2 regions of the Streptomyces sp. DT190 genome follow, and region 2 is predicted to be linked to the other one. Evidence: riboswitches for the same ligand, from Rfam matches in the RefSeq annotation. Region 2 holds a riboswitch; the other holds the start of a gene.
The links. Region 2 has a riboswitch for glycine ahead of gcvP (aminomethyl-transferring glycine dehydrogenase). Riboswitches for the same ligand answer to the same signal wherever they lie in the genome.
Positions count from the first base shown of each region.

Region 1: it holds a riboswitch for glycine, as region 2 does, so the genes downstream of both, gcvT (glycine cleavage system aminomethyltransferase GcvT) here and gcvP (aminomethyl-transferring glycine dehydrogenase) in region 2, are expected to answer to the same signal.

Region 1 covers NZ_JBNCNM010000014.1:245,199-249,759, reverse strand. The annotation lists gene glyA (serine hydroxymethyltransferase) at 1-244, opposite strand, end outside; gene gcvH (glycine cleavage system protein GcvH) at 259-636, opposite strand; gene gcvT (glycine cleavage system aminomethyltransferase GcvT) at 738-1,907, opposite strand; glycine riboswitch at 1,898-2,015, opposite strand; glycine riboswitch at 2,016-2,115, opposite strand; gene ACPXCS_RS24585 (AAA family ATPase) at 2,338-3,006, shown strand; gene ACPXCS_RS24580 (enhanced serine sensitivity protein SseB) at 3,790-4,561, shown strand, end outside.
Region 2 covers NZ_JBNCNM010000036.1:9,419-13,979, forward strand. The annotation lists gene ACPXCS_RS37590 (DNA polymerase IV) at 1-1,301, shown strand, start outside; gene ACPXCS_RS37595 (PRC-barrel domain-containing protein) at 1,336-1,713, opposite strand; glycine riboswitch at 1,826-1,921, shown strand; gene gcvP (aminomethyl-transferring glycine dehydrogenase) at 2,099-4,561, shown strand, end outside.

The DNA of each region.
Region 1 (4,561 bases), on a different contig from region 2:
CCCGGTCGATCGCGATCTGCTCGACCACGTCGACGTGCTCGCAGCCGCCGTAGTAGCGGCGGCCCGGGTAGCCCTCGGCGTACTTGTTGGTCAGGACCGAGCCCTGCGCCTCCATGACCGCCACCGGGGCGAAGTTCTCGGAGGCGATCATCTCCAGCGTGGACTGCTGGCGGTGCAGCTCGGCGTCGACTGCGGCGGCCACGGCCGGGTCGAGCTCGTGCAGGGGTGTGTTCAGGACGGACATGCGGCTACGACCCCTCAGCCGGCGGAGAACGCGGTGTACTCGTCGGCGGAGAGCAGGTCGCCCGGCTCGTCCGTGACGCGCACCTTGAACAGCCAGCCGCCCTCGAAGGGGGCCGAGTTCACCAGCGACGGGTCGTTCACGACGTCCTCGTTGACCTCGGTGACCTCACCGGAGACCGGGGAGTACAGGTCGGACACCGACTTGGTCGACTCCAGCTCGCCGCAGGTCTCGCCCGCGGACACCGTGGCACCGACCTCGGGAAGCTGGACGAACACGACGTCGCCGAGCGCGTTGGCCGCGTGCTCGGTGATACCGACCGTCGACACGCCGTCCTCGGCGGCCGACAGCCACTCGTGCTCCTTGCTGTAACGCAGCTGCTGGGGGTTGCTCATGGCCTGAATTCTCCTGTACGCGCGGGAGTGCTGTGAAAGGGGACTGGTGTCCAGCTGGGACGACGGTCGCGCAGGCCGTTGCCGCGGCCTGCGGCCAGTGTCTACTTCTGCCGCTTGTAGAACGGCAGCGCCACGACCTCGTACGGCTCGTGACTGCCCCGGATGTCCACGCCCACGCCGGGCGTGCCGGGCGCGGCGTGCGCGGCGTCCACGTAGGCCATGGCGATCGGCTTGCCCAGGGTGGGGGAGGGGGCGCCGGAGGTGACCTCGCCGACCACCTCGCCGCCGGCGACGACCGCGTACCCGGCGCGCGGCACCCGGCGGCCCTCGGCGACCAGTCCGACCAGCACGCGCGGCGGGTTCTGCTCGGCCCGGGCGGCGGCCTCGCGCAGGGCCTCGCGCCCCACGAAGTCGCCCTCCTTCTCGAACTTCACCACACGGCCGAGACCGGCGTCGAAGGGCGTCAGGGAGGTGCTCAGCTCGTGCCCGTACAGCGGCATGCCGGCCTCCAGGCGCAGCGTGTCGCGGCAGGACAGACCGCACGGGACCAGCCCGGCGCCCTCGCCGGCCTTGGTCAGCGCCTGCCACAGCTCGACGGCGTGCTCCGGCTTCACGAACAGCTCGAAGCCGTCCTCGCCGGTGTAGCCGGTGCGGGCGATCAGGGCCGGGACCCCGGCGACCGTGCCGGGCAGACCGGCGTAGTACTTCAGCCCGTCGAGGTCGGCGTCCGTGAGGGACTTCAGGATCGCGGGCGACTCGGGGCCCTGCACGGCGATGAGCGCGTAGGCGTCCCGGTCGTCGCGCACCTCGGCGTCGAAGCCGGCGGCGCGCTCGGTCAGCGCGTCCAGCACGACCTGGGCGTTGGAGGCGTTGGCGACGACCATGAACTCGGTCTCGCCCAGGCGGTAGACGATCAGGTCGTCGAGGATGCCGCCGTCGGCCCGGCAGATCATGGTGTAGCGGGCGCGGCCCGGCTTCACCCCGCCGATGTTGCCCACCAGGGCGAAGTCGAGGAGGGCGGCGGCCTGCGGGCCGGTGACGGTGATCTCACCCATGTGGGAGAGGTCGAACAGCCCGGCCTTCGTGCGCACGGCGAGGTGCTCGTCGCGCTCGGAGCCGTAGCGCAGGGGCATGTCCCAGCCGGCGAAGTCGGTCATCGTCGCACCCAGCGAACGATGCAGGGCATCGAGCGCGGTGTGACGGAGTTCTCCTGTACTGCTCACAGTCCGTTGTCTCCCAAGGCGATGACGGGCGAGGTCGTTCCTCCCCATCTGTCATCGGAACCTGAGAGGTTCGCCATGACCGCGCTGGTCCATGGCTTGCACCTTGGGTGGAGCCGGCCTGCCGGGGGCAGGGGAGGGCCCGCTTTTCAGATGTGCCTCGCCCGCGCGGTAACGGGGCCTGAGAGATTCAAGGGAGGGACTTGCTCCTTCGGCGCCCCAGCGTCAGCGGTGCTGGGAACTCTCCCGCGCGGATTCAAACGGCCGGTATGCAGTTGGCGCGCACATCATTGCACGCATCCTTCCGGCGCGGCAGGGGGACCTTTCACAGGGAGTGCACGAGTCCCGCGCGTCGGACACAGCGACCTGTAGCAGCCCTGTTGCAGGAAGAGTACGGAAATGAGAGGCCTGCGGCATTACCTTCTCTTTACACTCGGCGGGGATGGGACTCCGTACCTGGCCCCAGGGGAGGACGATCACGGTGAACAGGACCAGGGCGTACGCCACGACCACGGGCATCGCGCTGCCCGAGCAGCCGGTGGTGCCGGCCGGGGCGGCCCGCGGCCCGGTGCCGGCGCCGGTCGTCCGCGATCTGCGCGACCGCCCCGGCCGCGGCCCGCGCGCGCTGCTGTTCGGACCCCGGGACCTGGTCGTGGTCACGGGCCTGCCGGGCAGCGGCAAGTCCACGCTGATGCGGCGCACCGTGCCGGGCCGGCGCGTCGACTCCCAGGACACCCGCGACCGCTGGGAGCGCCGCATGCCGCGCTTCCTGCCCTACGCGACCTACCGCCCGCTGGTCCGTCTCGCCCACTACGCGGGGCTGCGCCGGGCACTGCGCTCCGGCGAGGGGATCGTGGTGCACGACTGCGGCACGCAGGCCTGGGTCCGCCGCTGGCTCGCCCGTGAGGCCCGCCGCCGGGGCGGCACGCTGCACCTGCTCCTCCTCGACGTCACCCCCGAGCAGGCCCTGGCGGGCCAGCGCGACCGGGGCCGGGGCGTCTCGCGCTACGCGTTCCTGCGCCACCGCGCGGCCACGACCCGCCTGCTGCGCGCCGTGGAGCAGGGCGACCTCCCCTCCGGCTGCGGCTCGGCCGTCCTCGCCGACCGGGAGACGGCGAACACGCTCCGCCGGATCGGCTTCACGGGGTGACGCGGCCGGGGGCGCGGGACGAACCGAGCGGCTCGCGACTGTGGCTGAAGTGACGCGGTAGCGGTCCCGGCGCGGCCCCGGTGCACGACGGCCCGGACGGCGCGAGCCGATCCGTACGGGCTGACCGGCAGCCTCTCGTCGCAGGCCGGCGACCGGCGAACGGACCGGCGGGCCACGCCAACCGGAACACGCACCGTGGGCCGGGGACCGGCAGACCCTCGTCGTGGGCCGGCGGCCGGCGGGCGGATCGGTCGTGGACGGCGACCGGAACTCGTGCTGTGGTCCGGTGACCGGCGCACCCGTGTCGTGGGCCGGGGGCTGGTGGGCGGATCGGTCGTGGACGGCGACCGGATCTCGTGCTGTGGTCCGGTGACCGGCGCACCCGTGTCGTGGGCCGGTGGCTGGTGGGCGGATCGGTCGTGGACGGCGACCGGATCTCTCGTTGTGGTCCGGTGACCGTCGCACCACCCGTGTCGTGGGCCGGCGGCCGGTGGGCGGATCGGTCGTGGACGGCGACCGGAACTCGCGCTGTAGTCCGGTGACCGTCGCACCCGCGTCGTGGGCCGGCGGCCGGCGGGCGGACCGGCCGTGCGCGGCAACCGGAACGCGCGTCGTGGGCCGGTGACCGGTGGACGGAGCCGCCGAGGGCGTCGACCGGAACTCCGGCCGTGGACCGGCGGCCGGTCCCGGGCCGTGAGCCGGTCCGCCCGGCCCGGTCACTCCCTCCCCCCGAGCCGTTAGCCTTTTCGCACTCAGCAGTGGTTTCAGGCAGGCGGTAGGCAGATGGACTTCCCGGCGGACTTCTCCGCGGACTTCCCGGCGCAGACGCAGACCCACCCGCACGGTGGCTGGCCCGGCAACGAGCTGGAGGAGGTGCTCTCGGCCGCCCTCGGCGCCGGACCGGCGGCCGGCGGCCGGATCGTCGAGGTGCTCGGACGGAGTTTCGTCTGGGTCCCGCTCCCCAGCGGCGGCGGCCCGAACAGCGGCCCCCTCGACCTGCCCGCCGTCGAGATCGAGGGCCAGGCGTTCGTGCCGGTGTTCAGCTCCGAGGAGCAGTTCCGCCTGGTCGCCGGAGCGCACATGGCGTACACCATCGCGCCCGCCGTGGAGTTCGCCCGCGGCCTGCCCCCACACGCGGGAATCGTCATCAACCCCGGGGGCGTGGTCGGCACACCCCTGCCGCCCCCCGCCGTCGCGGAGCTGTGCCGGGCAGGCCGCACCCCGCTGGACGGCCCCACGAGCGGCGGCCGGGTCCGCCTCTTCGAGCCCGACTGGCAGGACGACCCGGTGGACTTCCTGGCCGCCGCCTCCGCCGAGTTCGAGGCGATCGGCGTCGTGCTCACCGCCCGCCGCTGTCTCGCCGCGATCGAGACCGCCGACCCCGTGATGTTCGTGGGCGTCGAACTCTCGCAGTGGGAAGGCGACCTGCGGGCCCTGCCCCTGGAGGCACTCACCCGGGCCGTGACCAGGTCCCCGGCGCCCTGGCCCGTCAACCTCGTCCTGCTGGACGTGGCCCAGGACCCGGTGGGCGACTGGATGCGCGGCCGGGTCCGGC
Region 2 (4,561 bases):
CGGCGATGCCCATGGGGCAGGCCAGGCGGCTGGCGCCCAACGCCGCGTATCTCGTGCCGCGCTTCGGGCTCTACAAGACGATCAGCGAACGCGTCATGGAGCTGCTGCGGGCGTTGTCGCCGCTCGTGGAGCCGTTGAGCCTGGACGAGGCGTTCGTGGACCTGGAGGCCGGTGGAGTGGCCTGGGACGAGGCGTCCGCGAGGCTGGTCGGGGCGCAGCTGCGCGCCGACATCCGCGCCGTCACGGGACTCACGGGGTCGGTCGGGCTCGCCGCCTCCAAGATGCTCGCGAAGATCGCCTCCGAGCAGGCCAAGCCCGACGGGCTGGTGGTGATCGAGCCGGGCACCGAGCGGGCCATGCTCGGGCCGATGTCGGTGCGGACCCTGCCCGGGGTCGGACCGGCGACGGGGGACCATCTGCGGCGGGCCGGGATCACCACGGTCGAGGAGATCGTGGAAGCGGGCGAGGACGAGCTGGTCCGGCTGCTGGGGAAGGCGCACGGGCACGGGCTCTACGCGATGGCCCTGGCGCGCGACGACCGGCCCGTGGTGGCGGAGCGGGAGGCGAAGTCCGTGTCCGTGGAGGACACGTACGACGTGGACATCCACGACCGGGTGCGGGTCGGGCTGGAGGTGCAGCGGCTGGCCGACCGGTGCGTACGGCGGCTGCGCGGGGCGGGTCTGTCCGGGCGGACGATCGTGCTGAAGGTGCGGCGGTACGACTTCTCGACGCTCACCCGGTCCGAGACGCTGCGGGGGCCGACGGACGATCCCGGGGTGATCGGGGAGGCGGCGGCGAGGCTGCTCGACTCGGTGGACACCACGGGTGGCGTGAGGCTGCTCGGGGTGGGGGTCAGCGGGCTCGCCGACTACACCCAGGAGGACCTGTTCGCGCAGGCCGCGGGGGAGCGGTCGGTGGCGGAGGGGGTGGCGGAGGAGCACGCCGTCGCGCGGGCCGAGGAGCAGCCGTCGCTCGCCGAGCGTCGCTGGCCCGCCGGGCACGACGTGCGGCACGCCGAGTTCGGGCACGGGTGGGTGCAGGGCAGTGGACTGGGGCGGGTCACCGTGCGCTTCGAGACGCCCGGGTCGGAGCCGGGGAGAGTGCGTACGTTCCGCGTCGACGACCCCGCGCTGGAGCCGGCGGATCCGTTGCCGCTGGTGTTACGAAGATCTGAGGGGCCCGAGGGGCCTGAGGGTCCCGCGCTCCCCGAGGAGCCTGAGGGAAGCGGGGAGCCCGAGGTGCACCGGAAGGGCTCCGTCGGGCCGGTGGGGACGTCGTCGGGAGCCGCGCCCCTCTACTAGGGGGTGGCTGTCCTGGCAGGCCTGGTCCGGCCTCTCAGGTCGTCTGTTCGTCCGAGCCCGCCAGCTTGCCGAAGGCGTGGTCCGGGAGTGGGGGAGGAGCGGCGATGTCGAGGCCGTAGTGGTGGTAGAGCTGGAGCTCCTGCTCGGGGGAGAGGTGGCGGCCCACGCCGAAGTCGGGGGCGTCCTTGATCAGGGCGCGTTCGAAAGGGATGTGGAGGGCGCCGTCGATCAGCTCGCTGGGCTCCAGGGGGACGAACGCGTCCCTGCTGAACAGGCCGGTCCGTATGGCCGCCCACTCCGGTTCGCCGGTGGCGTCGTCGAGGTAGACCTCGTCGATCGTGCCGATCCGGGCTCCGTTGCGGTCGAACGCCTTGCGGCCGATCAGGTTGCGCGGATCGATATCGGTACGCACGGGACCTCCACAGGCTCGCAATCATCCGTAAGCACTACAAAACGGCAGAATCGGGGAGGCGGCCACTCGAAGGTTCGTGCGTTGACCGCGCTGGTACGCTGGCAACGGCTGCTGACCCCGCGCGGGAGAGTCCTCCGGACATCATCGGAGGCGCCGAAGGAGCAAATCCTCCCCGGAATCTCTCAGGCACACGTACCGCACGGACGAGGTCACTCTGGAAAGAAGAGCGGGTGTCGACGGCTTCCGCTCTCACCGACGGTGAAAGCCGGAGGCCTTCGGGCGATCCGGTGAAGCTCTCAGGTTGAGATGACAGAGGGGGAGGCCGTCCGGGTACCCGCGCCGTGGTGCCCCTCGAAGGTCGTGTCAGACCAGGAGGCCTCCGCCCATGACCGCCCATCGCATTCCGCTTTCCGAGCTCGAAGAGGCAGTGCCCTTCGAGCAGCGCCACATCGGCCCCGACCACGAGGCCCAGGCCAAGATGCTCGCGCAGGTCGGCTACGGCTCACTCGACGAGCTCACGGCCGCCGCGGTCCCGGCCGTCATCAAGAGCGCCGAGGCCCTCGACCTGCCCGGTGCCCGCAGCGAGGCCGAGGTGATCGCCGAGCTGCGCTCGCTCGCCGACCGCAACCAGGTCCTCGGCTCCATGATCGGACTCGGCTATTACGGCACGTTCACGCCGCCGGTCATCATGCGCAACGTCATGGAGAACCCAGCCTGGTACACCGCGTACACGCCGTACCAGCCGGAGATCTCGCAGGGGCGTCTGGAAGCGCTGCTCAACTTCCAGACCATGGTCGCCGACCTCACCGGACTGCCGACCTCCGGTGCCTCCCTGCTCGACGAGGGCACCGCGGCGGCCGAGGCCATGGCGCTGTCGCGGCGGATGGGCAAGAACAAGAAGGGCCTGTTCCTGGTCGACGCGGACGCGCTGCCGCAGACCATCGCCGTGATCCAGACCCGGGCCGAGCCGACGGGCGTGGAGGTCGTCGTCGCCGACCTCACCGACGGCATTCCGGACGAGGTCGCCGAGCGCGAGATCAACGGCGTGCTGATCCAGTACCCGGGCGCCTCCGGAGCCGTCAGGGACATCAAGCCGGTCATCGACCGGGCGCACGAGCTGGGCGCCGTCGTCACCGTCGCCGCCGACCTGCTCGCGCTGACCCTGCTGAAGTCGCCCGGCGAGCTCGGCGCGGACATCGCGGTCGGCACGACCCAGCGCTTCGGCGTGCCGATGGGCTTCGGCGGGCCGCACGCCGGCTACATGGCGGTCCAGGAGAAGATGGCGCGCAGCCTGCCCGGGCGGCTCGTCGGCGTGTCCGTGGACGCCGACGGGAACAAGGCCTACCGGCTGGCGCTGCAGACGCGTGAGCAGCACATCCGCCGCGAGAAGGCGACCAGCAACATCTGCACCGCGCAGGTGCTGCTCGCCGTGATGGCCGGCATGTACGCCGTCTACCACGGCCCGGACGGCCTGCGGGGCATCGCCCGGCGCACCCACCGTTACGCCACGGTCCTCGCCGCCGGGCTCGCGAACGGCGGCGTCGAGGTCGTACACGGCTCCTACTTCGACACCCTGACCGTGCGCGTCGCGGGCCGGGCCGCCGAGGTCGTGGCGGCCGCGCGCGACAACGGGGTCAACCTGCGTCTCGTCGACGCCGACCACGTCTCGATCGCCTGCGACGAGACCACGAGCCGGGCCCAGCTGCGGGCCGTGTGGGCCGCCTTCGGCGTCGAGGGGGTCATCGAGGCGCTGGACGACGCCACCGAGGAAGGGCTCCCGGCCGGGCTGCTGCGCTCCGACGACTACCTGACGCACCCCGTCTTCCACCAGCACCGCTCCGAGACGGCCATGCTGCGCTACCTGCGCCGGCTGGCCGACCGGGACTACGCGCTCGACCGCGGCATGATCCCGCTGGGCTCCTGCACCATGAAGCTCAACGCGACCACCGAGATGGAGCCGGTCACCTGGCCCGAGTTCGGGCAGCTGCACCCCTTCGCCCCCGCCGAGCAGGCCCAGGGCTACCTCACGCTCATCCATGAGCTGGAGGACCGGCTCGCCGAGGTCACCGGGTACGACAAGGTCTCCCTCCAGCCGAACGCCGGGTCCCAGGGCGAGCTGGCCGGTCTGCTCGCGGTGCGCGGCTACCACCGGGCCAACGGCGACGAGCAGCGGACCGTGTGCCTGATCCCGTCCTCCGCGCACGGCACCAACGCCGCCAGCGCCGTCATGGCCGGCATGAAGGTCGTCGTCGTGAAGACCGCCGAGGACGGCGAGATCGACGTCGAGGACCTGCGGGCGAAGATCGAGCAGCACCGCGACGAACTCGCCGTGCTGATGATCACCTACCCGTCGACCCACGGCGTGTTCGAGGAGCACGTCGCCGACATCTGCGCACAGGTGCACGAGGCGGGCGGCCAGGTCTACGTCGACGGCGCCAACCTCAACGCGCTGGTCGGGCTGGCCAAGCCGGGCCACTTCGGCGGTGACGTCTCGCACCTGAACCTGCACAAGACCTTCTGCATCCCGCACGGCGGTGGCGGCCCGGGCGTCGGCCCGGTGGCGGTGCGCGAGCACCTCGCGCCGTACCTGCCGAACCACCCGCTGCAGCCCGAGGCGGGCCCGGAGACGGGCGTCGGCCCCATCTCGGCGGCGCCCTGGGGCTCGGCCGGCATCCTGCCGATCTCCTGGGCCTACGTCCGGCTCATGGGCGGCGAGGGGCTCAAGCGGGCCACGCAGGTGGCGGTGCTGAGCGCCAACTACGTCGCCAAGCGGCTCGAGCCGCACTACCCGGTGCTCTACACCGGTCCCGGCGGGCTCGTCGCGCACGAGTGCATCATCGACCTGCGG